Regions from separate parts of the Thermoanaerobacterium sp. R66 genome, predicted to be linked through region 1. Evidence: riboswitches for the same ligand, from Rfam matches in the RefSeq annotation. Region 1 holds a riboswitch; each other region holds the start of a gene.
The links. Region 1 has a riboswitch for S-adenosylmethionine ahead of JJQ93_RS00635 (homocysteine synthase). Riboswitches for the same ligand answer to the same signal wherever they lie in the genome.
Positions count from the first base shown of each region.

Region 2: linked by a shared signal. The riboswitch ahead of JJQ93_RS10295 (homoserine dehydrogenase) and the one ahead of JJQ93_RS00635 (homocysteine synthase) in region 1 are both predicted to bind S-adenosylmethionine.
Region 3: linked by a shared signal. The riboswitch ahead of metK (methionine adenosyltransferase) and the one ahead of JJQ93_RS00635 (homocysteine synthase) in region 1 are both predicted to bind S-adenosylmethionine.
Region 4: linked by a shared signal. The riboswitch ahead of JJQ93_RS07205 (methionine ABC transporter ATP-binding protein) and the one ahead of JJQ93_RS00635 (homocysteine synthase) in region 1 are both predicted to bind S-adenosylmethionine.

Region 1 is NZ_JAEUWW010000001.1:143,620-151,144, forward strand. Features, by position in the region: gene JJQ93_RS00620 (class I SAM-dependent methyltransferase) at 1-339, shown strand, start outside; gene JJQ93_RS00625 (bifunctional cystathionine gamma-lyase/homocysteine desulfhydrase) at 352-1,488, shown strand; gene cysK (cysteine synthase A) at 1,493-2,413, shown strand; SAM riboswitch class I at 2,503-2,605, shown strand; gene JJQ93_RS00635 (homocysteine synthase) at 2,736-4,028, shown strand; gene JJQ93_RS00640 (YHS domain-containing protein) at 4,243-4,437, shown strand; gene lgt (prolipoprotein diacylglyceryl transferase) at 4,884-5,717, shown strand; gene JJQ93_RS00650 (DUF2933 domain-containing protein) at 5,751-5,909, shown strand; gene JJQ93_RS00655 (murein hydrolase activator EnvC family protein) at 5,981-7,126, shown strand; gene JJQ93_RS00660 (spermine/spermidine synthase domain-containing protein) at 7,171-7,525, shown strand, end outside.
Region 2 is NZ_JAEUWW010000001.1:2,058,612-2,066,136, forward strand. Features, by position in the region: gene JJQ93_RS10255 (nucleoside deaminase) at 1-252, shown strand, start outside; tRNA gene JJQ93_RS10260 (tRNA-Ser) at 256-345, shown strand; tRNA gene JJQ93_RS10265 (tRNA-Ser) at 358-451, shown strand; RNA gene ffs (signal recognition particle sRNA large type) at 588-853, shown strand; gene JJQ93_RS10275 (HD domain-containing phosphohydrolase) at 1,008-2,900, shown strand; gene dnaX (DNA polymerase III subunit gamma/tau) at 2,959-4,551, shown strand; gene JJQ93_RS10285 (YbaB/EbfC family nucleoid-associated protein) at 4,621-4,956, shown strand; gene recR (recombination mediator RecR) at 4,970-5,569, shown strand; SAM riboswitch class I at 5,718-5,820, shown strand; gene JJQ93_RS10295 (homoserine dehydrogenase) at 5,884-7,176, shown strand; gene JJQ93_RS10300 (DUF1003 domain-containing protein) at 7,306-7,525, shown strand, end outside.
Region 3 is NZ_JAEUWW010000001.1:1,525,279-1,532,803, forward strand. Features, by position in the region: gene JJQ93_RS07785 (HD-GYP domain-containing protein) at 1-538, shown strand, start outside; gene metK (methionine adenosyltransferase) at 648-1,835, opposite strand; SAM riboswitch class I at 1,911-2,012, opposite strand; gene JJQ93_RS07795 (rubrerythrin family protein) at 2,142-2,645, opposite strand; gene JJQ93_RS07800 (peroxiredoxin) at 2,666-3,166, opposite strand; tRNA gene JJQ93_RS07805 (tRNA-Tyr) at 3,392-3,477, opposite strand; tRNA gene JJQ93_RS07810 (tRNA-Val) at 3,522-3,597, opposite strand; tRNA gene JJQ93_RS07815 (tRNA-Pro) at 3,603-3,678, opposite strand; gene JJQ93_RS07820 (phosphodiester glycosidase family protein) at 4,000-6,369, shown strand; gene JJQ93_RS07825 (hypothetical protein) at 6,393-7,058, opposite strand; gene yyaC (spore protease YyaC) at 7,135-7,525, shown strand, end outside.
Region 4 is NZ_JAEUWW010000001.1:1,410,263-1,417,787, reverse strand. Features, by position in the region: gene JJQ93_RS07215 (MetQ/NlpA family ABC transporter substrate-binding protein) at 1-51, opposite strand, end outside; gene JJQ93_RS07210 (methionine ABC transporter permease) at 66-743, opposite strand; gene JJQ93_RS07205 (methionine ABC transporter ATP-binding protein) at 730-1,752, opposite strand; SAM riboswitch class I at 1,829-1,929, opposite strand; gene JJQ93_RS07200 (BglG family transcription antiterminator) at 2,143-4,227, shown strand; gene JJQ93_RS07195 (hypothetical protein) at 4,229-4,471, shown strand; gene JJQ93_RS07190 (PTS sugar transporter subunit IIB) at 4,478-4,804, shown strand; gene JJQ93_RS07185 (PTS sugar transporter subunit IIC) at 4,816-6,135, shown strand; gene JJQ93_RS07180 (PTS sugar transporter subunit IIA) at 6,164-6,481, shown strand; gene JJQ93_RS07175 (YerC/YecD family TrpR-related protein) at 6,638-6,937, shown strand; gene pcrA (DNA helicase PcrA) at 7,053-7,525, shown strand, end outside.

The DNA of each region.
Region 1 (7,525 bases):
ATACCAATAATTGATGATTCTATCGATGTAGTTTTTTCAAACATGGTATTACATCATGTAGAAAATCCGTTTAAAGGCATCATGGAAATACACAGGATTTTAAGGCCAGGCGGAATGTTGATCATAACAGATGTTATGAAGCACAGTAGTGAGTGGGCAAGATTCGAAATGTACGACAGATGGCTTGGATTTAATTTAGAAGATATAGAAAAATGGCTTATTCATAGTAACTTTAAAGAAATACTTGTAAAAGAAACAGGACTTTATGCAACTGCAAAGTCATCTAAAGGAGAGATGGCAAAAACAGGAATATTTATAGCAAAAGGAATTAAAGAATAAGGAGGATTTAGGATGAGAAAGGAGACAAAATTAATTCATGGTGGTATATTTGGTGATGAAAAAACAGGTGCAGTATCAACACCTATATACCAAACATCGACGTTTAAACAGGATGCCGTAGGAAAAGATAGAGGTTATGAATATTCAAGAACAGGTAATCCAACACGAGAATCATTAGAAAAGCTTATTAATGATCTAGAGGGTGGAAAGGGTGGTTTTGCCTTTGCATCTGGCATGGCAGCAATATCGACAGTTTTGATGCTTTTTAATGCTGGTGACGAGGTAATAGTTTCAAATAATGTTTATGGAGGAACATTCAGGGTACTTGAGAAAGTTTTTAAAAGGCTTGGCATAGTTTCAAAATTTGTAGACACGTCTTTAAAAGATAATGTTGTAAATAGTATAACAAAAAATACAAAGGCAATATTTTATGAAACACCTACAAATCCTCTTATGACAATTACAAATATCAGAGAAATTTCAAGAATAGCTAAAGAATATAGCATACTTTCGATAGTTGATAATACTTTTATGACACCATATTTCCAAAGACCCATTGAATTAGGTGCAGACATAGTTGTTCATAGTGCAACAAAATACCTTGGAGGCCATAGCGATGTTGTAGCAGGCCTTGTCGTTGTTAATAGTGAAGAATTAGCTCATAAAATTCATTTTCTGCAAAATGCAGTTGGTGGCATTTTAGGACCACAGGATTCTTACCTTGTGATTAGGGGAATAAAAACACTTAGCGTTAGAATGGAAAGACATGAGAAAAATGCCAAAGAAATTGCAAATTGGCTTTTGGAACAACCTGAAGTTGAAAAAGTTTATTATCCTGGTTTACATACACATCCAGGATACGATATTGCAAAAGAGCAGATGGATGGCTTTGGAGGCGTGATTTCATTTGAGTTAAAAAACAAAGATATGGCATTAAAATTATTAAACAATGTAAAACTTATTACACTTGCGGAAAGCCTAGGCGGATATGAAAGCCTAATTTCATATCCAGCAAAAATGACACATGCGTCTATACCAGAGGAACAGAGATTGAAGCTTGGCATAACCGATAAGTTAGTAAGACTATCAGTTGGACTTGAGAATTATCTGGATTTAATTGATGATTTAAAAAATGCAATAAGGAGTTGAAATCATGAAATATGCAGAGGGAATCAGTGATTTAATTGGCAAGACACCACTTCTAAAAATAACTCATTTTGATATACCTCCATATGTAAACATCTTTGCCAAGCTAGAAAACATGAACCCTGGTGGTTCTGTAAAAGATAGAACGTGCTATTACATGATAAAAGATGCTGAAGATAAAGGGTTAATAAAAAAAGGTTCTACTATAATAGAGCCTACTGCTGGGAATACGGGCATTGGCCTTGCACTTGCAGCATTGAATAAAGGTTATAAAGTCATATTTGTTGTACCAACTAAATTTTCAGTAGAAAAACAGATACTAATGAAAGCTTTGGGTGCTGAAATAGTAAATACGCCTAAAGAGCTTGGAATGAAAGGAGCGATGGATAAAGCATATGAATTAGCAAAGGAGATTAAGGACTCATATATTCCAAACCAGTTTAAAAATATGGCAAATGTAAAGGCTCATTATGAAACAACAGGACCAGAGATATATGATGCTTTGGATGGAAATGTAGATGTGTTTATTGCTGGAGCAGGTACTGGTGGAACGTTCACAGGTGTAGTTAGGTATTTAAAAGAGAAAAATCCTAAAGTAAAAGGCGTGCTTGCTGATCCTATTGGTTCAATAATTGGTGGAGGAGATTTAGTAAAGTGCTATAAAATAGAGGGCATAGGTAATGATTTTATACCTGATACTATGGATGTAAGCTTAATAGATGATGTCGAAAAGGTAACTGATGATGAAGCCTTTTATTATGTTAAGGAACTTGCAAAAAGAGAAGGATTATTTGTAGGATCATCATCGGGCGCTGCCTTTGCTGCGGCTATAAAACAGGCTAATAAGCAAAAGGAACCAAAAAATATAGTTGTAGTATTTCCTGATAGATCTGATAGGTATTTTAGTGAAAATTTATATAGATTTTAAATTTCAACCTGATAAATGTCCAAGAATACCTATTGACATTATTGATTTAAAGTGTTAATATAATTAGCAATATAAAGAAAATATCGAACCTCTTATCAAGAGTGGTGGAGGGACTGGCCCGATGAAACCCGGCAACCGGCATATATTATGCGTCTGGTGCCAAATCCTGCAGGGAAACCTGAGAGATGAGAGGAGCGGCGTAAATTTAGCCCTCTTCTACATCGAAGAGGGCTTTTAATATTCTAAAAATAACGAAAAGAGGTGAATTATAAGAATAACTTTTAATTTTTTTAAACTAAAATTATGAAGAGGAGAGATTTAGATGAGTGAAGAAAGAAAATTAAAATTTGACACATTGCAGGTACATGCGGGGCAAAAACCGGATCCAACGACAGGTTCAAGGGCTGTTCCAATCTATCAGACAACATCATATGTTTTTAAAGATACTGATCAAGCAGCAGCATTATTCAATCTTAAAGAGGCAGGAAACATATATACAAGAATTATGAATCCGACAAATGATGTATTTGAACAGAGAATTGCCGCACTTGAAGGAGGAGTAGGGGCAGTTGCAACAGCATCTGGTGCTGCAGCTATAACATACTCTATATTAAATATAGCAGGTGCAGGTGATGAAATAGTATCTGCAAGCACATTATATGGTGGAACATACAATCTATTTGCTTTAACATTGCCTAAACTTGGCATTAAAACGACATTTGTAGATCCAGATGATCCTGAAAATTTCAGAAAAGCAATAACAGACAGAACAAAGGCATTATATATAGAGACAATAGGAAATCCCGGGATAAATATACCTGATTTCGAGGCTATAGCAAAAATAGCGCATGAGAATAAAATACCGCTAATTGTAGACAACACATTTGCAACACCATATCTTTTCCGTCCGTTTGAATATGGCGCAGATATAGTAGTACATTCAGCGACAAAATTTATAGGAGGCCACGGGACATCAATAGGCGGAGTAATAGTAGATTCAGGAAAGTTTGATTGGGCAGGAAGCGGAAGGTTCCCTGAATTTATAGAGCCAGATCCCAGCTATCATGGGATTAAATATGTTGAATCATTTGGACCTGCTGCATATATCACAAAATTGAGAGTACAGCTTTTAAGAGACACTGGTGCATCTTTAAGCCCCTTCAATGCATTTTTATTTTTACAAGGATTAGAGACTTTGTCATTAAGAGTCCAAAGACATGTGGAAAATGCACAAAAAGTAGCAGAATTCTTAGCAAGCAATCCAAATGTGACGTGGGTAAACTATCCTGGACTTAAAGAAAATAAATATCATGAGCTTGCAAAGAAATACCTACCGAAAGGCGCTGGATCAATATTGACATTTGGAATAAAAGGTGGAATAAATGCTGGAATCAAATTCATAAACAGCCTTGAATTATTCTCATTGCTGGCTAATGTTGGTGACGCAAAGTCTTTGGTAATTCATCCAGCAAGCACGACACATTCGCAATTAAACGAAGAAGAATTGTCATTAGCAGGTGTAACCCCAGACCAAATAAGACTTTCAATAGGCATAGAAGACATCGACGACATATTGTATGACCTTGACCAAGCACTTAAAAAAGCAGCAGAATAATTATTATAGAGCTCTCTTCACAATAGAAGAGGGCTTTTGACATTTTTAAAATAATTTACTAGATATTTGTTTAATATAATGTTATGGCAATAATATTTAAATTAATAATAGAAGCACATAAATATGTATATTCCGATTGACTTTTGTGTAATTAAATGATATCATATAAACATAAACCCAGTATAGGTATAATGTATCAAAGGAGGTGTGAAAAATGGCTAAGGATCCAGTGTGTGGAATGGATGTTAAAGAGGATAATGCTGCAGCTAAAACAACATTCAATGGAAAGGAATATTTTTTCTGTTCGAAAAGTTGTAAAGCAGAATTTGAAAAGAATCCAGAAAAATATGTAAAAAATGAAAGTGATGGAGGACATCATGGTGGGCACAGTCATCATGGTTGCTGTTAATTTGGTCTGACGTACATGATCTACTAAAATGCATTATAAATTTCTATTTGATTAATTTTTACTTGGGTTTGAACTATCATTCTCTAATTTATTTAGAGATTTGATATTTTTCAGACCCTTTTTATTTGGCATGATTTTTGCATTATAAATTTCTAGATGGTACTAAGGTTTTATTATAGTGTATCTTTTTCTTGAGTTAATTTTAGACCTTATATCATTTTTTATTATATCGTGCGTTAGTGATAGATGTGGAACGGAGGTTATAATATATGGATGCTATGGCGGTAATAGCAATATATCGGTGTAAAACATAAAGACAATCTTTTATAAAATTTTTTAAAGCAGAGAATTAGTGCCTTTTAGCACACTGTTGTAGCAATTGATACAGTAATTTATATATCTTTTTGAAGAATGAGTATGAAAGTTAATATGAGAGGAGATTTTTCATGACAGTACCTTTGTTTAATATTGGCGGTTTCACTATATATCTATTTGGAATAATGATAGCGATAGGTGTTGGCACAGGGTATATTTTGGCATTAAAAGAAGCCAAAAGAAAAGGCCTTGATGTTGACAAAGTTTCAGAATTTCTCGTGTACCTTATAATAGTTGGTATAATAGGGGGAAGGCTTGGATTCGTTTTGACATATCGACCATATTTTTTCCTGACACATCCACTTGAAATATTAAAAATACATGATGGTGGGATGGCTATTCATGGTAGTTTAGTTGCCGGGATTTTATTTAGTATATGGTATGTTAGAAAATATAAATTAAATTTCTGGAAAATTGCAGATTTAGCGTCGCCAGGGCTTGCTATAGGACAAGCAATCGGAAGAATAGGATGCGACATATTTGGGTATGCAATGGCACGTCCATGGCCATGGGGAATAAAAGTAAATGGACAATTATTGCATCCTGTACAAGTTTATGAGTTTTTACTTGACTATATTATGTTTTTTGTGCTTTGGAGAAAAAGGGACAAAATAAAATACAATGGACAATTATTTATCATATATGTTATTTTCTTCAATATAAATAGATCTATTGTAGAATTTTTTAGAGCCGGAAATCCTATGATTTTACCACCATTTACAATCGCTCATCTTGCTAGTGCTATATTTATCGCTGCAGCTTTGATAGCGGCACATTATATTAAAAAATACAATACTATTGAGAAAGATGAGATGCCGGTACAAAGTAAAAAAGGTTTTTTAGATATTGCGGTGGTAGTTTTGTTAATGGCAATATCGACGGTTTTCTTTTACTATATTCATTAGTTGAATAAAAATTTTATGAAAGGAGTGTCACAGATGAAGTTTTTAACAACTATTTTACCGTTTTTGTTTCTACTGTTGTGCCCATTAATGCATTTATTTATGATGAAAGGTATGCATAGTCATAATCACAGCCATGAACAAGATAAAGGCAATAGGCAAATCGAAAAACCTGAGGATGACGCAACAGAATAGGTATTGTAACATACCTGGTGAAATTCATACCAGGTATGTCGATTATATATAGATTTCTTAGGGGGATATTGATGAAACGTAAGATGACTATTTTTCTAATTATCATTTTTATTTTTGCATCTGTTTTTAATTATGGATATTCATCTAATTTAACTGACAATAAAAAGAGACTTGAAGACTTAAGCATTCAAAAACAACAAACTCAAAAAAAATTGAGTGAAAATTATCAAAAACAGCAATCTGTAAAAAAAGAACTATTAGACATCGACAAACAGCTATCAGAAACTCAAAAAGAATTGATTGAAAATCAGAGGAAATTATACTCAATTGAGCAAAAAATAAGTGAGACACAGAAAGAACTAGATATAGCTCAAAAAAGATATGACTCTCGTAAGAGTTTGTATAAAGAGAGGATAAGAGCAATATATATGAGTGGTGATGCAGGATATATTGAAGTTTTATTGGGTTCAAAAAATTTTATCGATTTTATATCACGACTTGATAATATAAAAAAATTAATGGCTTTTGATATAAGAATTTTAAATGAAATAAAAAACACTAAAAATTTAATAGCGAAAAAAGAAGAAGTCTTAAAAGAAGAAAAAAATAATTTGCAATATGTTACAGCTCAAGTGGAAGAGAGAAAGAAAAGGATACAAGTTGCCATGGTATCAAGAAGTGGTGTCTTGAGAGACCTTGAAAGACAACAAAAAAAATATGAGGAAGATCTTGAAGATCTAGAAACTGCATCAAAGCAGGTAATGGATATCATAAGAGCTCAAATTGGTTCGACAAACACGAATAATAGCAATGTAAAATATGCCAATGGAAAGTTGGTATGGCCTGTACCAGGATATTACAGTATAAGTTCACCATTTGGATATAGAATACATCCTGTTTACAAGACAAAGAAGTTACATACAGGTATAGATATACCTGCACCATATGGAACAATTGGTGTTGCAGCTGGTGATGGGACAGTCATATATACCGGATGGATATCAGGTTATGGAAATTCTGTGATAATCGATCACGGTGGAGGTATATCTACATTGTATGCACATAATTCCTCTATATTAGTTTCAAAAGGTAAAAGTGTAAAAAAAGGCGAACCTGTTGTAAAACTTGGGAGTACTGGACTTGTTACAGGTGTTAACCTTCATTTTGAAGTTAGGATAAACGGTACACCAGTTGATCCAGAACCATATGTAAGATAAAGAAATAATAAGATTATTATAAATAACAGCAAAGGATGGGTTAGATGATTCAAGAGAAGGGAAAAAGCAAATTATTGCTTTTGTTTGGAATTAGTTTTTTATCCATATCAATGTTTATATATCAAGTAATATTGACAAGGGTTATTTCTGCTATTTTTACATATCATTACACATTTATAATAACCTCATTTTCAATTTTAGGACTCGGTATTGGAGGAATAATTGCATATAGACAATTAAAAAACAATAAGACAAATAATCAATTTTTAAAGGACAACTTAATTAAGAAGATAGTATTGATGCCAATTTCATATATATTTGTTCTAGGATTATTTTATATATTACCGTTTTCTATCAATATATTAGTATATATTATACCTGCGATGGTACCTTTTATAA
Region 2 (7,525 bases), 1.9 Mb from region 1:
GCTTGCAAAAGCATTGGTGATTGGAGACTTAATGGTGCATCGCTGTACGTCACATTAGAGCCATGTCCAATGTGTGCAGGTGCGATAATAGAGTCCAGAATAAAAAGAGTGTATATAGGCGCAGAGAGCCGTGATAGCGGTGCTGCAGGCACTGTATATGATCTTTTAAATAAAAAAGCAGAAGTTTATTTTGGCATCATGGAAGATGAGTGCAAAAAACTGATAAATGATTTTTTTAGTAGACTAAGGTAATCTGGAGAGATGGCTGAGTGGTCGAAAGCGCTCGCCTCGAAAGCGAGTGGGCGGATTCCCGCCTCGTGAGTTCGAATCTCACTCTCTCCGCCATGGAAATATCATGGAGAGATGGCTGAGCTGGTCTAAGGCGCACGACTGGAAATCGTGTGTACCCTCAAAACGGGTACCGAGGGTTCGAATCCCTCTCTCTCCGCCATTAAATGTAATTCCCATCTTAATCCATAACATCCATTAAAAATTTCAATCCATGTGTTGATTTTTACATATAGACGATGTATAATAGGTCTTGCATTGCACAAAATAATGTTGTAAGTTGAAAAGGACTTACATGGCCGTACTAGATGGGGAGGTAGCGGTGCCCTGTAACCTGCAATCCGCTATAGCAGGGTCGAATTCCCGAGCCGAGGCATGATTACTGTAAGGCTGGCATAAGTAAGTGATTATGATATTCAAGTCCTCCGCAATGGAAATTTGTGAACCCCGCCAGGTCTGGAAGGAAGCAACGGTAAGCAAATACTTCCATGTGCCGGGGGAGTGCTTGAGTGGAGTTAACTGCTTATGTAACGCTTATGGTAACATGACAGAGTCGGGTGTGCGGCCTTTTTATTTTATTATATTTTACTAAAAAATTTTAATACGTACATAAAAAATATTTTATCAAAAAAATATTCTGATATTTAAAATTTGTGTAAAGTTTTTTTGCGCATTGTCGAAAATACTAATAGTGACTTTTACTGCTTAGGGAGGTATTTATGTTTAGAAGTTATCGCAATCGCTTGTTCGTCATAATATTCGGAGTTTCAGTCTTTGTATATCTACTTTCGTTTGTCCACATAGTAAAAGGCATAGGCAATAACATATTTGCTTCTTTTTTGATATTGTTTATTTCGGCTTTTATAGCAATGACAGAGTCAAAGCACTTGTCATATCCAATAGAAAAGTTGAATGAAGGCGTTAAACGTATAATAGATGGTGAATACGATTATAATATCGATATAGATGTTTCAGAAGAATTTGTAGAGTTATCAAGAAGTTTCAGAGAAATGTCACATAAGCTAAAGTCAACTTATGAAGAGTTAAAAAGGGAGTCTCAGGAGCTTTTAAAGAAAAACAACGAATTGCAAGATTACTATGCAGAGCTTGAGGCATCTTATGAGCAGATGGAAGCTGTGACAAACGAGCTTGAGAAATCGGAATCAAAGTATAGGACGTTGGTAGACAATATTTCAGATATTCTTTGGTTTACTGATAGTGAATATAATATAGAGTTTATTAATAATAGATCAGTAAGGTATTTAGATTATATGCCAGACGAGATGACAGGCAGAAAAATCACAGAATTCGTTCATGACGACGATAAGAAGATCATGGAAGATCTGATGAATGGCAGAATAAGCATGGCGGAAATAAAATTCAAAAAAAGAGATGGTTCAATACTCCTTACAGAAACGAGAGCCAAGGTAATAAAGAACAATGAAAATGAGATATTGGGAATTCAAGGCTTGTCGAGGGATATAACTGATTACAATAATGCGAAAAAAGAGATAATGGAGAGAAATAGGCAGATTCTGGCCATAGGAAATGTGACGCAATTGTTGACTAAAAATTTAGAACCTCGAGATGTTTTATATTCTATTGCTGAAAAAATATCCACCATTCTTTCTTCACCACTTTGTACCATAAGGACGATAAATGAGTCAGGAAGATTAGAGCTTATGGTAGCAGCAGGGGAATTGAGAGACATGCCTCTTTTAAAAGAGTTGTCGTTGTCGTCGGATGAAAATGTTAAGCTTCTTGTTTCAAAAGAGATTACTGTTTTGGATCCTAATAAATTCCCGATAGATGATAATTTGCTTTTGCGATTGAAAGAATTAAATGTAAAAAACGTGATAGCTGTTCCACTCATATCTAAAGATAAGGCTGTGGGAATCTTAAATATATTAACAACTTCAAAGCTTGCCAATGATATAAGCTTGTTGAGGTCTGTTGCTGATAGTGTGTCTGTTGCCATAGAAAATGCAAATCTATATGACGACATGAGGAATTGGTACTTTAGGACCATCGACGCTTTGGCTCATGCTGTTGAGGCAAAGGATAAATACACCAAGGGGCATTCACTTAGAGTTTCGAAGTACGCTGCAATTATAGCCGAAAGCATGGGACTGCCAAAAGATGAAATAGAAAAGATAAGGATCGCTGGTTTGTTGCATGATATAGGAAAGATAGGGGTGGCTGACAGTATACTTACCAAGCCTGGCAAGCTTACAAATGAGGAGTACGACAAGATAAAGCAACATCCAAAAATATCCAGAAAAATATTAGAACCAATTGGACTATCTAAGGATATAATAGATGGAATTGAAAAGCACCACGAAAGATACGATGGGAAAGGATATCCGTTTGGGCTTGATGACGACAACATACCGCTGATTGCTGCGATACTGTGCGTGGCAGACTCGTTCGATGCTATGACATCTGATAGATCGTATAGGAAGGGGATTTCCTTTGACGAGGCCGTAAATGAATTATTGAAGTACAAAGGCACACAGTTTAATCCGAGGGTTGTTGACAGCGTAATATCTATATACATGAGAGATAGAAAAAAGATGGAGAGGATAAAAATAGAAACGGAAGTAGCAAACTAAAAGGATATAGAAAAGTATCCTTTTTTTTGTTACAATTAAGTAAATGAGGTGTTTTTATATGTACCAATCACTGTACAGAAAGTATAGGCCCAGAAGCTTTGGGGAAGTTTTGGGGCAAAATCATATTGTCAGGACTTTAAAAAATCAGATAAAAAGTGGGCGAATAGGACATGCATACCTTTTTTGTGGTACAAGAGGTACAGGCAAGACAAGTGTTGCAAAGATTTTTGCAAAAGCTGTTAATTGCCCTAATAGCGTAGATGGGGAGCCATGCAACAAATGTCAGATATGCGAGTCTGCCAATAACAATTCTCTCATGGACATAATAGAGATAGATGCGGCATCGAATAACAGCGTTGATGATGTAAGGGAATTGAGGGATAACGTCATATATGCTCCTTCTTCATGTAAGTACAAGGTGTACATTATCGATGAAGTCCATATGCTGTCTGGCAGCGCTTTTAATGCCCTTTTAAAGACGCTTGAAGAGCCTCCGCAACATGCGATATTTATTCTGGCTACAACTGAGCCAAATAAGATACCTGCAACTATTTTGTCAAGGTGTCAAAGGTTTGACTTTAAAAGGATATCATCGAAAGTTATTTCACAGAATATAAAGAAGATAGCTGAAGACAGCCAAATAAATATAGACAGTAAAGCAATTGCACTGATTGCAAAGCATGGAAATGGCTCTATGAGGGATGCTATAAGCATACTTGAGCAGTGTGCTTCATACAACGATGTTTTAACGTATGATGATGTGTGTGATATACTTGGCACTGTAAATGATGATACATTGTTTGCTTTAGTGAATAGTTTAAACGATAGAGATGGAAAAGAAACCATAAAACAGATAGATAAGTTGATGCTTTACGGCATAGACGTAAATAATTTGGTGAAGGCTTTATTGTCTTTTTTGAGAGATGTGATTGTATATAAGACATGTGGTGATGAGTCAGAAGAGATATTAGAAACAGAGATAAATGATGTAATTAAGAAGGCTTCTTTATTTGACATGGCGTTTTTATCAAATGTGTTAGAGAAATTGATAGATCTTCAGGGAAAAATAAGATATGCTCAATCTCCAAGAATAATGCTGGAAATAACATTGCTTAAGCTTATAAATCCGGAAATCTCACCTGATATGGACAGTATTTTAGATAGACTAAGTATGTTGGAAAATGTGATTAAAAATGGAAAAGTAATGCCATCTGTAGAGAAGGATATTGTCGCTGATGATAAAACTTTAAAATCTGAGAGGGCTTTTGATGATGTAGTGGTAAAAAAAGAAGCGAAAAAAACTGATGATATAGTTGATAAAGTAGATAAGAGCATTGAGATAAATGTGAATGAAGTTTTCAAAAAACTATTAAGCATGATAAAGAAAGACAGACCGATGATTTTTTCTTTTTTAAGCTTAGGCAAACCGTATTTGAAAGATGGCAATTTTGTGATAGAATATCCAAAGGAGCATGTGTTTTACAAAGAAGAGCTTAATAAAATCGAAAATAAAGATTACATCAAAGATGCTATTAAAAGACTGACAGGTAATGATTACAACATAGTTTTTGCTACAGAAGAAAAAAATGAAGATGAACAGTTAATTGAGGCAGTAAGAAAATATTTTGGCGATGTAGAAATAATAGATTGATTAATCACTACTGAGTCAAAATTAGCATATAAATAAGAGAGAATACAAAATTAATTAGGAGGTATTTGGATGGCTAAAGGAGGATTTCCTGGCGGTTTCAACATGAATAACATGATAAAGCAAGCGCAGCAGATGCAGGAGCAAATGAAGAAAATGCAGGAGGAGCTTGAAAACAAGACGGTTGAGGAGTCTGCAGGCGGTGGAGCTGTAAAGGTAGTGGCAAATGGCAGAAAGGAGCTTATAAGCATAAAGATCGATCCGGATGTCGTTGACAAAGACGATGTAGAGATGCTGGAGGATCTTGTATTGGCTGCAGTAAATCAAGCTTTAAGAAGTGCTGAAAAGATGATTGCAGAAGAGATGGGAAAAATAACAGGAGGTTTCAACATACCTGGCTTGTTCTGAGGTGAATTAATTAATGAACGTATATTCGAGGTCATTGTCAAGGCTTATTGATGAATTATCAAGACTTCCCGGCATTGGACGCAAGACAGCTCAGAGGCTGGCGTTTTACATCTTAGATATGCCTTTAGACGATGTTGTTAACTTGTCTAATGCTATTTTAGAGGCAAAGAACAATTTAAGATACTGTAAAAAGTGCTATAACTTTACTGACAGTGAGCTTTGCAGTATATGCAGTGATGAGACGAGGGATACACATACCATATGTGTAGTTTCCGATCCCAAAGATGTAGTAGCGATGGAAAAGACGAGGGAATATCGAGGCTTATACCATGTACTTCACGGTGCAATATCGCCTATGGATGGAATAGGTCCAGAGGATATAAAGATAAAAGAGCTGTTGGAGAGGATAAAAGACGCTGAAATCAATGAAATAATATTAGCTACAAATCCAGACATAGAAGGCGAGGCAACTGCAATGTACATCGCAAAGCTTATAAAACCTTTTGGAATAAAGGTGACAAGAATTGCACATGGTGTACCGGTAGGCGGTGACCTCGAATACACAGATTCTGTAACACTGTCAAGGGCTTTAGAAGGCAGAAGGGAAATGTAAGTGATCGAAATTGAATCTTTTAACTAAAAGGTACTATGTTGATGTAAGAAAATGTGGAAAAGATAAAAAATCTAAAAATATGTATTGATTCTTAGCGTATAAAGTGATAATATAAATATCAACAAATTTAAAAGAGAATATTGAAGGCCTCTTATCAAGAGTGGTGGAGGGACTGGCCCGATGAAACCCGGCAACCGGCATTTATATGCGTTTGGTGCCAAATCCTGCAGGGAAAACCTGAGAGATGAGAGGAGTGGCGTATTTTGGCCCTCTTCTCATTGAAGAGGGCCAAAAATTTTTAGGAGGTATGCCACATGGAATTTAAGATTGGATTGTTGGGATTTGGAACAGTAGGAAGCGGAGTCTATAAAATAGTCGCATCAAGAAAACAGCATATAAAACAAAAAACGGGGTTTTATCCCGAAATAAAAAAAATACTAGTGAAGCATCCTGATAAGCCGAGAAATGTTAATGGTGTAGATGAAATACTAACAACTGATGCTAACGAAATCTTGTGTGATAGCGAAATAAGTGCAATAATTGAAGTAATGGGAGGAATTGATCCTGCTTACGAGTACGTAAAAAAGGCGATAATTTCTAAAAAACATGTAATTACTGCAAACAAAGAGTTAATAGCAAAATATGGAGACGAGCTTAGAAAAATGGCAGATGAAAATGGTGTATTTTTGAAATTTGAAGCAAGTGTCGCTGGAGCAATCCCCATTATACATCAAATTGAGAGGCTCAAAATAACCGATGAAATAAATTTTGTAGGAGGGATAATAAACGGTACTACAAACTACATATTGACGCAAATAACAGAAAAGGGAATGAAATATGATGAAGCACTTTTATCAGCTCAAAAAAGAGGTTATGCTGAAAGCAATCCGGATTACGATATAAAAGGATTCGATGCTTTGTATAAGCTTGTGATTCTCATAAAAAAAGCATTCGATGCTGATGTTTCTGCTAATTCAATATTGAGATATGGTATAAATGAAATAAAAAATGACGATATATATTATGCTGAAAAATTGGGATACAAGATTAAACCATTTGCATGGGCTAAATACGAGAAAGGAAACGTCTATGCGAGTGTAGAGCCTATATTGATAGAAGATAGCAACATTTTAGCAAGTGTTGGTGATGTAAACAATGCTGTTATACTGAGAGGAGACAGTTTTAAAGAGCTAATTTTTATTGGAAAAGGTGCAGGACAAATGCCTACAGGTGATTCGGTTGTTGCAGATTTAATAGATATACTATTGAATTATGATATAAAAACGAATCATACGTCTAAACGCATTTCAGTTTTTAATGGTAGTTTTACAGATGTATTTTATATAAAACTTAAACCATTTTACAAGTTTAATATAAAAAATATTTTAAAATTTTTTACTGATAATGGCGCTTCGTTTAATGAGTCTGTTTATGATGGAAATACTTTTGCGGCTGTTTTCAAGCTTTTTGATAATGATATAAACAGGTTTATAGAAAGTTTAGAAAACAAAAAAATGTGTACAATAGAAAGTCTCTTCAAAGTGTTGCATGATGACAATGAAGTGGATAATAAACAAGTTAATACAATACAAAGTGAAGTTATATAAAAATTATACAAAGTATGATGCACGTCATTAAATTAACGGAAAGTAAATTTAAATCTTGTAATGCGTTTGATATCTATCAACATAAAATTTTAACCAATATTTATTTTTACAATGAAATGAGGGATGAATATGACAAAGAATTTTTCGAAAAAGGACTTGATTAAAGTTATATTAGAAGATATAGATGATTCTGAAATGATTGAAGAAGATATTATTCATATGATTATTAATGAGAAAGTTGCTAAAGATGTTTCAAAAGAGCATGAAAAGCATTTAACTTTTGGAGACAGAATGTCAGATAAGTTAGCGGAATTTGCCGGAAGCTGGGTTTTTATAATAGGTTTTGGAA
Region 3 (7,525 bases), 1.4 Mb from region 1:
GACGTACAAGCACAGCATAAGAGTCGCAAAGTTATCATACAATGTAGCAAACATGATGCGGCTTAATATAAAGGAAAAAATAACGATATACAAGGGTGCATTGCTGCACGATATAGGCAAAGTGATGATTCCGATTAGTATTCTTGCAAAACCAGATAAACTTACAGAATTGGAATACGACGTCATGAAATTGCATCCCAAATACGGCGCCGATATACTGGAAGCCTTAACACCACTTGCATATTTGACATCTACTGTGCTATATCATCACGAAAGGCTAGATGGGACAGGTTATCCTTATGGTTTAAAAATCATTCCGTTTGGCGCACAGATTGTAGCAGTGTGTGATTCTTTCGACGCAATGACAAACGATAGACAGTATAGAAAAGCTAAAAATGCTATTGAAGCAATACAAGATTTGAAAGAGTGCGATGCAAAGTACAACCAAATGCTTGTTTCAGCATTAGAAAATTTGGTTAAAACAAAGACACAAATTCTCGAAAAAGAAAATAGAGAAAGCAATGGAATCGCCATCTAATTTATGCTATAATAAAAGTAGCGGAGCGTACAATTTTTATAAAAATCGCGGCTATAAATATAAATATACAAGCCGCAAAGCCCGGAGGAAACTCCGGGCTTTAAAATTATTATTTATTGAAAGCAAGTTTTTTCAGTATCTCAACTCTGTCAGTTCTCTCCCATGTAAGGTCAAGATCTGTGCGTCCAAAATGTCCATATGCTGCAACTTGTCTATAAATAGGCCTTCTTAAATCAAGATCTCTTATAATAGCAGCAGGTCTCAAATCAAATACTTTTTTAACTATTTCTGATATCTCTTCATCAGATATTTTCCCAGTGCCAAAAGTATCTACATTGACTTCTAATGGTGTAGCTACGCCTATAGCGTACGCCAATTGAACTTCACACCTTTCAGCAAGCCCAGCAGCTACGATGTTTTTCGCTACATACCTTGCAGCGTACGCAGCAGATCTGTCTACTTTCGATGGATCTTTGCCAGAAAAAGCACCGCCGCCATGTCTTGCATATCCACCATAAGTGTCGACTATTATCTTCCTTCCTGTAAGACCACTGTCTCCTTGTGGTCCGCCGACTACAAATCGCCCTGTCGGATTTACATATATCTTCGTATCATCATCAATAAGCTCTGGTGGAACGATAGGTTTTATCACATACTCTTTTACATCATTTTCAATCTTATCATGATCCACATCTGGTGAATGCTGTGTAGATACGACGATTGAATCAACTCTCTTTGGCACGTCATCAACGTACTCAATCGTCACCTGTGTCTTGCCATCAGGTCTTAGGTAATCTAAAGTGCCATTTTTCCTTACCTCTGCTAATCTGCGAGCAAGCCTATGTGCTAATGATATTGGAAGAGGCATAAGCTCAGGCGTCTCTGTACATGCGTATCCAAACATCATGCCTTGGTCTCCAGCGCCTTGTTCTTCCAGCTCATCGTGGGAGATGCCTTTTTTAACTTCTAGAGCCTTATCAACTCCCAATGCTATATCTGGAGACTGTTCATCTATTGATGTAAGCACAGAGCATGTATCTGCATCAAAGCCGTATTTTGCACGAGTGTATCCTATTTCCTCTATGACTTTTCTTGCGATTTTAGGTATGTCAACGTAACACTTTGTGGATATTTCTCCCATCACCAATACCATACCTGTTGTAACAGCAGTCTCGCAGGCTATCCTCGCATATGGATCATTTTTTAAGATCTCATCTACAATAGCATCAGATATCTGATCGCAAATTTTATCTGGATGTCCTTCAGTAACTGATTCTGAAGTAAAATACTTTTTCATCTGTATCCTCCTTTTTTAAATCACATAAAAGACCTAAAACAAAATAAAACCTCTCCAAAAGAAGAGGCACATCCACCCTCATCTTTCAGAAGTAAACTTCTGCGAGAATTAGCACCTTGTCGTAAGACAGGTTGCCGGGCTTCACAGGGCTCTTCCCTCCACCTCTCTTGATAAGAGTTTCACTTATTTAACTTAAAATATAATATCACAGTACAACTAATAAGTCAATTAGAAAGTGAAAAAGTGCTTGACGACTGTCAAGCACTTTAAAGTTAATATATGATAATGAAGGGGTTCTTTTGCCTTTTAGAATACAACAAACTTATCCCTTGGAGCTCCGCATACAGGACATTTTTCTGGTGCTGTATCAATTACAGTATAGCCACATACTGGACAAATATATACTTTAGAAATCTTTATGTCTTCATTTTTCAATGCTGCAGCTTTTGCATCTGTGTACATCTTAGCATGTATTTTTTCTGCTTCTAACGCATAATTAAAACTTCTATCTGCAGCTTTCTCTTCTTGCAGATCAGCAACTGCCTTATATGCAGGATACATTTCTTCTTCTTCAAACGTTTCACCTGCTATTGCTTTGTCAAGATTTGCTACTGTGTCTTTCACTTCTCCTAATGTATTGTAGTGATTTCTAGCATGGACTAGCTCTGCATATGAGATAGCTCTAAAAAGCTTTGCTATGTTTGGCTTACCCTCCTTTTCAGCCACATCAGCAAAAATTTGGTACCTCATGTGGGCCTGGCTTTCACCTGCGTATGCATCGCTTAGATTTTTTGTCGTCATTTCTCTCATTTCAAAATCTCCTCCTTTTTTTAATCTAATACTTTGTCCCCTGGTTTCCAACCTACAGGACAAGCATGACCTGTTTGAAGTGCATTAAGCACTCTTAGTATTTCATCGACATTTCTGCCGATTACTGGCTCATGTACAACTTCATAATCAATAATTCCATCTGGATTAATGATAAAAGCAGCTCTTAAAGCAATTCCAGCATCTTCAATAAGTATTCCATACTGCCTTGTGACATCCTTGTTGTAATCAGACAAAAGCGGAAAATCAACACCACCGAGGCTATCTATCCATGCCTTGTGTGAATAAACGCTATCTGTGTTGATACCTAATAGCTCTGTATTGAGCTTGTCAAACTCAGGTTTCATCCTGTTAAACTCAGGTATTTCTGTCGAACATACTGACGAAAAGTCAAGTGGATAAAAGAAAAGCACTACCCATTTACCTTTATAATCGCTTAAGGATATTTGACCTTTTGTGCTGTCTAACTTAAATTCAGGAGCTTTCTTACCTACCAACGACATATGTACACACCTCTCATCTATTCTTCTTAGTCAATCATACATTGGATAAGCTATTAATATTTTATTTCTATTAATAACTATTTTCCCTTCACAAGTATTATTATACATCAATTATTTTTTATGTCAATAGGATTTGGAAAATTTTTTATCGATGTTTTTAAAAATCATTATGATAAGGAAATCTTGAAAGGCAAAATAAAAAAAGGCCCTTTAGCCTTGTATTCATGGTGGAGGGAGATGGATTCGAACCATCGAAGGCACCAGCCAACAGATTTACAGTCTGCCCCCTTTAGCCACTTGGGTATCCCTCCATGATTATTTTATTTTAATGAGAAAAAATATTCACAAATAGAAATGGTGGTCGCAATAGGGCTCGAACCTATGACCCCCTGCTTGTAAGGCAGGTGCTCTCCCAGCTGAGCTATACGACCAATCATGGTCGGGGTGGAGGGACTCGAACCCCCGACCCCATGCTCCCAAAGCACGTGCGCTACCAACTGCGCTACACCCCGGCGTCTCGCGACATATTTGATTATAGTTGAAATCTATCAATTTCACAAGATTTATTATTCCTCATTTTAGCCGGTTTCCATCAGTTAATTTGGCATTTTTTCGATATCTTTCGCTTATGCTCCATTTATCTTTTATAATCATTATACACAATTTAGGCAATAATAATATTAGTTTTTATTTTTATTTTATGAAATTGTAACACGACTGTAATATACAAAAGGTACAATATGGTTGTATAGGTATGGAAAATTTATCAACCGCGCTAAATTGCCGAAGATAAGTTTTAAAGAACAATTGCTAAATACATAGGAGGGATTTTCGTGAAGTACCGAAAAGTTATAAGCATGTGTATATCTTCAATAATCATTTTTTCATCGGTTTTTATGAATGGTATTGCTGCAGATGCTTACACCGTAATAACTTCAAATGAAAGCCAGCAAATATTAAGTAAAGGTGTTACAGAAAAAAACATTACATATTTTACGACAGATGGTTTCATCAATATCAATGTTTTGGATGTGGACTTAAGCGACAGTAACACATCAATATCCACCATTTTTAATCCATCTGGTTTTAAAGACAGAATGGATGTAGAAGACATGGCAAATGGAAACGGTGCTATAGCCGCAGTAAATGGCGATTTTTTTGACACGAAGCAAGGGTTTATCGTAGGAGCATCAGTTAAAGACGGAAATCTTTTAACTGTCCCATACTATCAAGGGAATTACGCCACATTTGCCATAGATAAAAACAATGTTCCATCAATAGGATATTGGAAAAGCACTTCTCTTAGCATAACACTACCTGACGGCAGTCAAGTTCCAGTAAGTGCTTTAAACAACGTAGGTTCCATAGGCAGTGGTACATCTTGCGTCATATTTACAAAAGACTGGAATGATGAGACACCGGGTCTAAGCGATAGCTATAAAGACCTTGTTGAAGTATTAGTTGACAAAAGCAACAGCGTCTTGGAGGTAAGACAGGGTGAAGGTCCTGTAGCAATTCCCGATGGAGGCTATTCTATAGATGCAACAGGTGATGTCGCAAAGATTCTTTTAAATCTAAAGCAAGGAGATAAAGTCATCAAAAATATCTCTACAGACCCTCCATTTGACAACTTTAAGATGGCTGTAAGCGGAGGAACCATTTTGGTACAAAACGGTTCAATACCGTCGCAATTTACCGACAATGTAGACGGCATGTACGCAAGGACAGCTATAGGCTATACTGAAGATAAGAAGCATGTAATAATAGCAACAGTTGACAACGCCAACACGAGAGGAATGACAGAAAGTGAATTAGCGCAGCTTATGTTAAGCTTAGGCGCTTATGATGCTATGAACTTGGACGGCGGCGGCTCAACTCAAATGGCCATAAGACCTTTAGGAGATAGTCAAGCAAAGCTCCAAAATGAAGTTCCTGGTTTCGAAAGAAATGTAGCCAACGGCGTTGGAGTATTTAACACAGCACCAACAGGAAATCTATACGCCATAAAAGTTGAAGCAGATAGCCCAAATGTCTTTGTAGGCACCCACAGAGCAATCACTGTAAAAGGATATGATGCAAATTATCAACCAGTAAAAATCGATCAAAACTCCGTATCATTTTCAATAAGCGGCATAGCAGGAAAATTTGATGGAAATGAATTCATGCCTCAAAGTGCGGGTGATGGCGTAATAATAGCAAGAGTAGGCAATGTGACTGGTACATTGAAAATAAAGGCTTTAGATGCTATAGCAGACATAAGATTTACGCCTTATTCGGTCAATGTCGATAAAGGCGGGACTACATCAATATCTGTGATAGGCAAAGACATAAACGGCTATAGAGCACCTATAGAAGACAGAGACATAAGCTGGACTGTCTACAACAATGTAGGCACCATTTCAAATGGGGTCTTCAAAGCAGCCAATAGTGATCTATCTGGTGCTTTATCGGTAAATATAAACGGAAAAATAGGAAATTTAATGGTAAAAGTGGGGCAAGGATCAGATTTTGATGCGTCACAGCTTCCAAAGCCATTGGACTTTGAATCTGTTGACAGCAAAAATAAGGAAGTAAGCGTCAGCAACACTAACGATTCGTTTAAATTCATGGTATTTGGGGACACAGATTACAATACGCTTTTGAAGCTTCAAATTTCCTTAAAAGCTGCCAGCATAGCCAATAAAGACTATCCTTTAATAGTTTTCACAGGGGATGTAAATGACAAAGTCTTAAAATCACTTACGATTCCTTATATAAAAGCAGGTAATTCTTATGGAGTATATGACTTTAGAAATTCGACATTTATCATGTTAGATGATACTAATGGAGGTTTGCTATCATCAAATAAGGAACAGTGGAGTTGGTTTTTAAACACATTAAACAGCGTAAAAGGAGATAATCTATTTGTAGTTTTGCCAAAACCTGTATGGGGCTCCGATGGGTTCAAAGATACAAAAGAAGCTCAACTGTTTGAGGATACACTGCAAAAATTCAGAGAAGATACAGGTAAAAACGTATGGATAATATACAACGGAGATACGCCTTTTTATACGACATTGAATGACAACATACGGTATATATCTAATTATGGAACAAATAATGGCAGTGGTAGTATGGATATATACAATGACGCCAGATACATTTCAATAATGGTAAATGGAAAAGACATTTACTATCAAGATAAAAATTTGTTTACAAAGTAAAAGATGCGCTAAAAGCGCATCTTTTACTTTGATGTATTTTTATCATCAAAATACTTTTTCACCACACTCTTTAAAAAATCTATGTCATTTTCTGACAGGTGCTTTTTAAGTATATCCATCATCTCGTAGCTTTCTTCTGCTGTCACACCATCTTGAGACATTTTCATGATCTCGCCTATGCCTGACGGGCCTAATTTCATCAATATGCCTATAGCCTTAGATTTTGTTGCAAAATCCATCTCTCTTTGAACACTTAATATTTTTTCAGGCGTCACAACTATTCTATTCAAGTTTGAATTTTCACTGCTTTCTTTTGAATTGTTGTTGCCGTTTATATTTGTAAAATTTCTGTTCCTCTCTTGGATTAATTTATCCAGCGATTTTTCATCAAATTTTCTTATGTCATTTTCCTCACCGTTCTTTTTATCCGAATTTTTCTTATCGCTTTTTTCATTATCTGCTGCCGATTTATCTTCATTTTCTTTCACATTCTGAGTAGTGTTAAAAACAGGCACCTGCAACTCATTTTGATTAATTTTATCCGTAGATGAGTAGTATGTACTTTCATTCTCCGGTTTTAAGACTTCATTTGGAGGTGGCTGTTCTTTTATAAAAGCATCAAGCATAAATATAATACTGGCAGCCGTAATAGCGACGACGATCCCAATGCTACAGATTGATTTCTTCACCAAAAAACACTCCCTTCGAATACTTTTATTATTTCATCCTTAACTGCATTTAATACAAATTTTGGAGGAAGATTTTATGGATGAATTGCGGGTTAGATATGACGACAAAAACGCCATCAATCTCATGTCGGCGTATTTAGCAGATCAGATAAACTTTGATTCTGTGATACTTTGCATAGGTACCGATAAATGCATCGGAGATTCGTTAGGCCCTATTGTAGGAGACATGATATCAAAAATGACCAGCGGCATAAGCGTCTATGGAACATTAAAAAATCCGATACATGCAATGAACCTTGAAGAAAACATCGCACACATAAAAAGAAAGCACCCATACAGCAACATCATTGCTGTTGATGCTTGTCTTGGAGATAAGGACAACATAGGTAAAATATCCATAAAAAAATCGCCAATATATCCAGGTAAAGGAGTAGGAAAAGTATTGCCTGCTGTCGGCGACATATCTA
Region 4 (7,525 bases), 1.3 Mb from region 1:
GATAAATGCAAATGTCAATATGAGAGTGAGAAATAAAAATGATTTTTTCATTACATACCATCCTTTCATCTTTTATCAACTTTTTTTGCAAGATAGTTTCCTATTCTTTGCACGATTTCTACAAAGATTATTAAGACTATGATTGTGGCAATAAGCACATCTGTCTGAAACCTTTGGTAGCCATATCTTATAGCCAGATCTCCAAGACCACCTCCTCCAATAGCACCTGCCATAGCAGAATACCCTAAAATATTTATCACTGTAAGAGTTATTCCCAATATAAGTGATGGCAATGATTCTGGAATCATGACTTTGAATATTATCTGTGGTATTGAAGCGCCAACAGATATAGATGCTTCAATGACGCCCCAGTCTACTTCTTTAAGAGATGATTCTACAACTCTTGCTACAAATGGGGCTGCAGCAATGGACAGTGGTACAATAGCAGCGGTAGGTCCTATAGTTGTGCCAACAATAAGCCTTGCCAATGGGAAGATTGCGATTATGAGGATTATGAACGGCACTGACCTCATGACATTGATCACAGTACCTAATACCTGATTTAACTTTAGATTTTCCTTTATATGACCTTTGTCGGTTATGACAAGTATTATGCCTAGAGGCAGTCCTATTATTACTGAGAAAAGTGTTGAGAAAAACACCATGTACAAAGATTCCCAAAGAGGTTCTTCCATAAGCTGCCACAAGTTTAATAAATACTGGAATATGTTAGACGATACCATTTTTAAGCACCTCTATTCTAAGACCATTGTTTTCTAAAAATTTTATAGCATTTTTTATGGAATTCTGTTCACCGCTTATTTTTATTAAGAGATTTCCTATCTGTGAGTTTTGCACTCTTTCGATATTTCCGGAAATGATATTCACTTCAACATCGAAATTCTTTATCATATGGGATATGACAGGCTGGTTGCTGCTGCTACCAAAAAACGATAATCTCAAGATTTCCTCATTTGGATTTTCGTCATCAAGCAATATGTCTGGCGGAAGTTCAGCTATCATATCTTTTAAAAATCTCTTAGATGTTTCTGTTGAAGGATTTGAAAAGATGTCTATTACATTTCCTTCCTCGATAATCATTCCGTCTTCCAAAACTGCCACTTTGTCGCACAGATTTCTTATTACAGACATTTCGTGCGTTATTACCACGATTGTAATTCCGTATTGTTTGTTTATGTCCTTTAAAAGATTTAAGATGGATTCTGTCGTGGTAGGATCTAAAGCGGATGTGGCTTCATCAGATAGAATTATGTCTGGATTGTTTGCTAAAGCTCTTGCAATGCCTACCCTCTGTTTTTGTCCCCCAGATAGCTGCGAAGGGTATGCGTACTTTTTGTCTTTTAAATCTACCACATCCAGTAATTCATCAACGCGTTTTTTTATGACAGAATCGCTGACTTTCGAGATCTTAAGAGGAAATGCTATGTTCTCATACACTGTAGAGTTCATCAAAAGATTGAAATGCTGAAATATCATGCCAATCTTTTTTCTCATATTTCTCAGTTCTTTTGAATTTAACTTTGTCATTTCTACGCCGTTTATCAGTATGCTGCCAGATGTAGGTTTTTCCAACATGTTTATGCACCTTATCAATGATGATTTCCCGGCACCGCTTAGACCCATTATGCCGTAAATTTCACCATCACGTATAGTTAAGTTGATGTCTTTTAAAGCTATTACCTCTTTTCCGTTTGTGTTGTAAACTTTGCTTAAGTTTTTTATTTCGATCAAATCATTTCACCTTCTTTTCACAAATGTAGTTTAAAAAAGCAATAAAAAAAACCTCCAATGAAAGAGGTTTCGTCCTCTCTCATCTCTCAGCAATCGCTGCAGGAATTGGCACCATTGCACATACGTGCCGGTTGCCGGGTTTCATCGGGCCAGTCCCTCCACCTCTCTAGATAAGAGAATAATTTCGTTTTTAGTTGTTAAAATGATTATATAGGATGGATGTTGAAAAGTCAAGCAAAATTTTCATGCGACAATATTAAATTTTTGTCATAATAAATCTGACAGTGTATTCACAAGTTTGTGTTGATTTAATCAATAAATTGATTATAATTAAGATGAAAGATAAGTTAACTTATTAATAATTTGTCATAGACGAAAGGACAAATATCTATGAAAGAGTTAAGTAGGCGCCAATTAGAAATCTTCAAAAAGGTTATTTCAAAAGAAGTTTCCAGTTTGGACGATATCGTCGTTTTGTACAAGTTAAGCAAAAGGACTGTTTACAGAGAAATAAATGCAATAAATGAATATATAAAAGAATACAATTTGAAGCTTAAAAATGACGATGGAGTACTAGTCTTAGAAGGAACTGATAATGATATCGAAAAATTCAAATTCGATGTAATAGGTTATAGGCCAAGCATTGACGCTGATAAAAGGCGAAAGTTGATACTATCTGAGCTTTTGCAGATGAAAGAACCTGTAAAACTTGAGTACTTCGCTAAAGAATACAATGTGACTACGGCAACAATAAGCTATGACATTAAAGAGATCGATAAATGGCTAAACAAGCAAAATGTTACAATTGTAACTAAGCCTGGCGTTGGCATATACGTAAAAGGCGATGAAAGCAATATAAGAAGGGCCATAATAAATTTTCTGTATGACAATGTGGAGACAAAAGACCTAATTGAGTTTTTAAATAAAGGGTACAATAATATAAACAAGCTTAGTGAAGACATAAATGATAGATTACTCAGGCTTATAGACTACGATACGGTTTTAAAGATAGAGAAGGCTATACAAAAATTGGAGAAATCCCTTGATTACGAATTAGCAGAAAGCTCCTACATGGGGCTTACGGTGCATCTGGCATTGGCGCTAAAAAGAATAAAAGAAGGCGAAAAGATAAAAATAGGTAATGAAAGCCTCTATGAGCTTAGGAAGTCAGATGAGTATAAGTTTGCAGAAATGCTTGCCAGGTTTCTGGAGGAAGAATTTGATATATCTATTCCAGAAGATGAAATCGGATATATAACGATTCATCTACAAGGAGCAAGGTACAGGGCAAATACCGAAGACGTAAATGACGAGCTGTTAAATGAAATACTGCATGAGATGGTCAGCGTTGCAGAAGATGAATTTGGCACTGATCTTAAAGGCGATACGATGCTTTTAAGCGGTTTAAAGACGCACTTAAGGCCTACTATCTTTAGACTTCGCATGGGTCTTGCGATTAGAAATCCGCTTATAAATGACATAAAAGAACGGTACAGCGGTTTATTTGAAAAATGTATATCTATTGCAAATGTGATTAAAGACAAGCTTAATGTTGATGTGCCTGATGATGAAATCGGATATATTGCGATGCATTTTGGCGCATCCATAGCAAGAAAAAGCGATATGATGAAAAGGCACAATATTTTAGTCGTGTGTGCCAGCGGCATAGGGACATCGAGGATGCTTTTATCTAAGCTTCAGATGTTTCCACAATTGAATATTGTAGATACGGTTTCCAGCTTGAGAGTTAAAGACTTTAAAGATAGAGATGATATTGACTTGATAGTGTCTACAATTCCGCTGGACATAAAGGACAAAGAGACAATAATAGTCAATCCGCTGCTTTTAGATGAAGACGTAAAAAAACTGAAAGACGCTTTAAACACAGATTTTATAATGGACTTCTCGGAGAAAAAAGTCATAGGCGACAGGTACAAAGAATTGGAACACATTGCGTGGTATGGCAAAAGGATAATTGAGCTATGCGATTCCCTTAAACTTAAAGATGTCTATGGCAAAAACTCGAAAGACATCATAGATTCTCTATTAGAAGATTTTGCTGGTAATGATGGAATTAATAATGAGAAAATAAAGCAGATAGAGGATAAGCTTTTGGGAAGAGAAAGCCTTGGGAAGATAATACTTCCAGGGAAAGGGTTTGTAATCTACCACTGTACAGCATCTGATTTGGTGGAGCCAATCCTCGTCTTTGGAAAAGTGAAAAGCCATGTCAAGATGAAAAATTTGATTAACGAGTATGAAATCATAAAGACAGCTTTTCTAATGGTTGCACCGGATGACGACAAGATGTGGATAGAGATACTTGGCGATTTAAGTGTTTCATTTATTGAAAGCAAAGACTTGGTAAAAAATCTCAATGAGATTAACAAAATTGATGAGGCGAAGGAATTTGTGAAGAAGGCCTTGATGGATAAGTATTACGATGAAATAAAGAGAAATCTTGTAGGTGATTAAAATGTTTAGTATTTCGGTAAAGCAACGAAAAATTTTCTATACGATGCTGTCCTTGGTGTGGATTGCAACTGCTGTGTATTCTATGATAAATGATACATTTGCACATGGCTTAGAGATTCTTTTGTTTGGTGCATTTTTCATTGCGGGAATTGCCCTTATACAAGCGTACATGATAAGGATGCTTAAATTGTATGACAAAAATTTAAAAAATGAAATAAAAAAGAAAAACAAAAAAAGGAGGTAATTTACTATGGCAATACATGGTGTTATATTGTGCAGTTGGGGTGCTACATCAAGTGCATTGGCAAAAAAAGTGACTGATGAAGCAAAAAAGCAAGGTTTAGATGTTACAGTAGATGCAGGAGGCACAGGTGAATTCAAGAAAAAAGCTGAAGAATACGATATTGCTCTTTTAGAGCCGCAGGTAAGGCATTTAAAGAAGGAAGTTGAGACGATAGCTGAAAAGTTTGGCATTCCTGTTGACATCGTTGATATGCAGGCTTTTGCACTTATGGATGCAAAAAAGATATTGAATCAGATCATCGAGCTTGCTAAGAAAAATGGGAAAGATGCATAGGAGGTAATAAGATGAACGAAAGACTTACTAACAATTGGTTTATGAAATGGATGGAGTCATCTTTGATGCCTGTACTGGCAAGGATTGCTCAAAATGTCATACTTCAATCTATAAGAGATGCTTTTTCAAGTTTCGCATTGCCAGTTATATTGACAGGTTCATTGTTTTTGATAATAGCCAATCCACCACTTGCAGAAGGCGCAAATTGGGGTCCTATTGTGGCGTGGGCAAATGCTATTAAGCCTATTGCTGGCCAGTTGATGATTCCTTTTAACTTATCGTTTGGCATTATGGCTTTGATGGTTGCATTTGGTACAGCATATAGTTTGGCTACTCGCTGGGATCTTGATGAAGCAATGACAGGTATTATTTCCATGTTAGCATTTTTAGTAACAACATTCCCAGCATCAGACGTTACAAAGGTAAGCTTCGGTGATGTTTTAAATTACCTTGGTGGACAAGGTTTGTTTGTAGCTATAATAATAGGCGTGTTGACAGCAGTTGTGGTTAGATTCTTCAATAAGCAAGGCCTTGTAATAAGGATGCCTGAAGCCGTGCCACCTTATGTTGTAAGAAGCTTTATGGCACTTGTACCGATGTTTGTCATGGTAGTATCGGCTTGGATAGTAGAGTGGATCGTATGGGCTAACTTCAAAGTCACATTGCCACAGTTAGTAATAGAGCTATTTAAGCCGCTTGTTGCAGCATCAAATAGCTACTGGGCAGCTTTAGCTGAGATAATCCTTATGATGCTTTTGTGGTCACTTGGAATCCACGGCATGAATGTCGTATCATCTATAGCATATCCTTTCTGGATGAGTCAGCTTGCTGCAAATGTAAAAGCATTAAATGCACATCAACCTATGACAGGTATTGTCACAGAACCATTCTTCCATATGTTCACACACCTTGGTGGTTCAGGTACAACATGGCCTCTTGTCATAATGTTCTTGTTCTCAGCATCAAAACAGCTTAAGACGATAGGTACAGCAGAGCTTATCCCTGCTATATTCAATATAAATGAACCGCTTATTTTCGGTGCTCCAATAGTTTTAAATCCTATATTGATGATACCATTTATAATTGCACCTGCAGCGGTTGTTACGATAAACTACATCGCATTCCATTTCCACTTAGTAACAGGACCATTGTACCAGCTTCCATTTACAGTTCCTGTATTTATAGGTGGTTTCATATCAAGTGGTCTTGACTGGAGAGGACCAATTCTACAACTTGTGAACCTGATTGTAGCAGGTATCATATACTATCCATTCTTCAAAATGTATGAAGCACAGCTTTTGAAGAATGAAAGAGAGCTTGAGGAAAAATAATTAAAATATATTAAGGAGGAACCCTTTGATGGAATTAGAGCAAATTATATACAATTTAGTCTTGCACGGTGGAAACGCCAGAGGCGAGGCTTATGAAGCATTAGATGCAGCAGAAAAAGGGGATTTTGAATCTGCCGAGAAGCATCTAGAAAAGGCTGATGAGGAATTTTACGCAGGCCATGATTATCAAAACGCATTGGTGCAAGGTGAACAAAGCGAAACACCTAATTTCCTTGTTATACACGCTCAAGACCAGCTTATGACGGCTCTTGCAGAAAAGAACCTCATAAGAAGACTTGTGGATCTTTACAAGAGGTTAGATGCTCTTGAAAAGAAGGTAAAATAAATATTGAATTAAAAGGTGAGTCAATCCTCACCTTTTAATTTTGTCTTTTTAGATTGCTTTTTATCTTTTTTGCTTTAAAGTATTGAATAATTTGTGCAAATTTTGTACAATGGAGATGGACATTTTATAAAAAATTTTAAGAGAGAGGGATTGTCGATGTACGATTCTAAAATAAAGGACGAGAACGTGGACAAGCTTTTTGAAGCGATTTTAATGCTTAAAGACATGGAAGAATGTTATCGTTTTTTTGAAGATATAGCTACCATAAACGAGGTTAAATCGCTGGCTCAAAGACTTCAAGTGGCTAAAATGTTAAGAGATAGGAAGACGTATATTGAAATAGCCGAAAAGACAGGAGCCAGCACCGCTACAATAAGCAGAGTCAACAGGGCGCTTAATTATGGAGCGAATGGATACAATTTGATTTTAGATAGATTAAAGGAAAAATCTCGGTAGATCCGAGATTTTATTTGATTATAGACGTGACGATAAAGTGGTTGATTAATTGAAAAGTTACATATACAATATAATCGTAAGTTTAGGTGCAAATATTTTATTTGGAGTGAATTAGATGAATATTCTTGAAGGATTAAATGACAGACAGAAGGAGGCAGTTGTCACTACAGAAGGACCTGTTTTGATTTTGGCTGGTGCAGGCAGCGGCAAGACGAGAGTTTTGACACATAGAATTGCATACCTTGTAAGGGAGAAAAATGTGTCACCAGCTAACATCATCGCCATTACCTTTACAAACAAAGCAGCAGAAGAAATGAAGGACAGAGTTGAGTCGCTTTTAGGATATGTAGGAGATATATGGGTTTCTACATTCCATTCAGCATGTGTCCGCATATTGAGAAGGGATATTGAAAAGATAGGGTACGATAGAAATTTTGTAATATACGATACGCAAGATCAAAAAACGCTGATTTCTGACTGTATAAAAGAGTTGAATTTAAATGACAAGCAGTACACAATAAAAGGAATGTTAGCTGCCATATCAAAGGCAAAAGACAAGATGATATCGCCAGACGACTATTTGCTGGA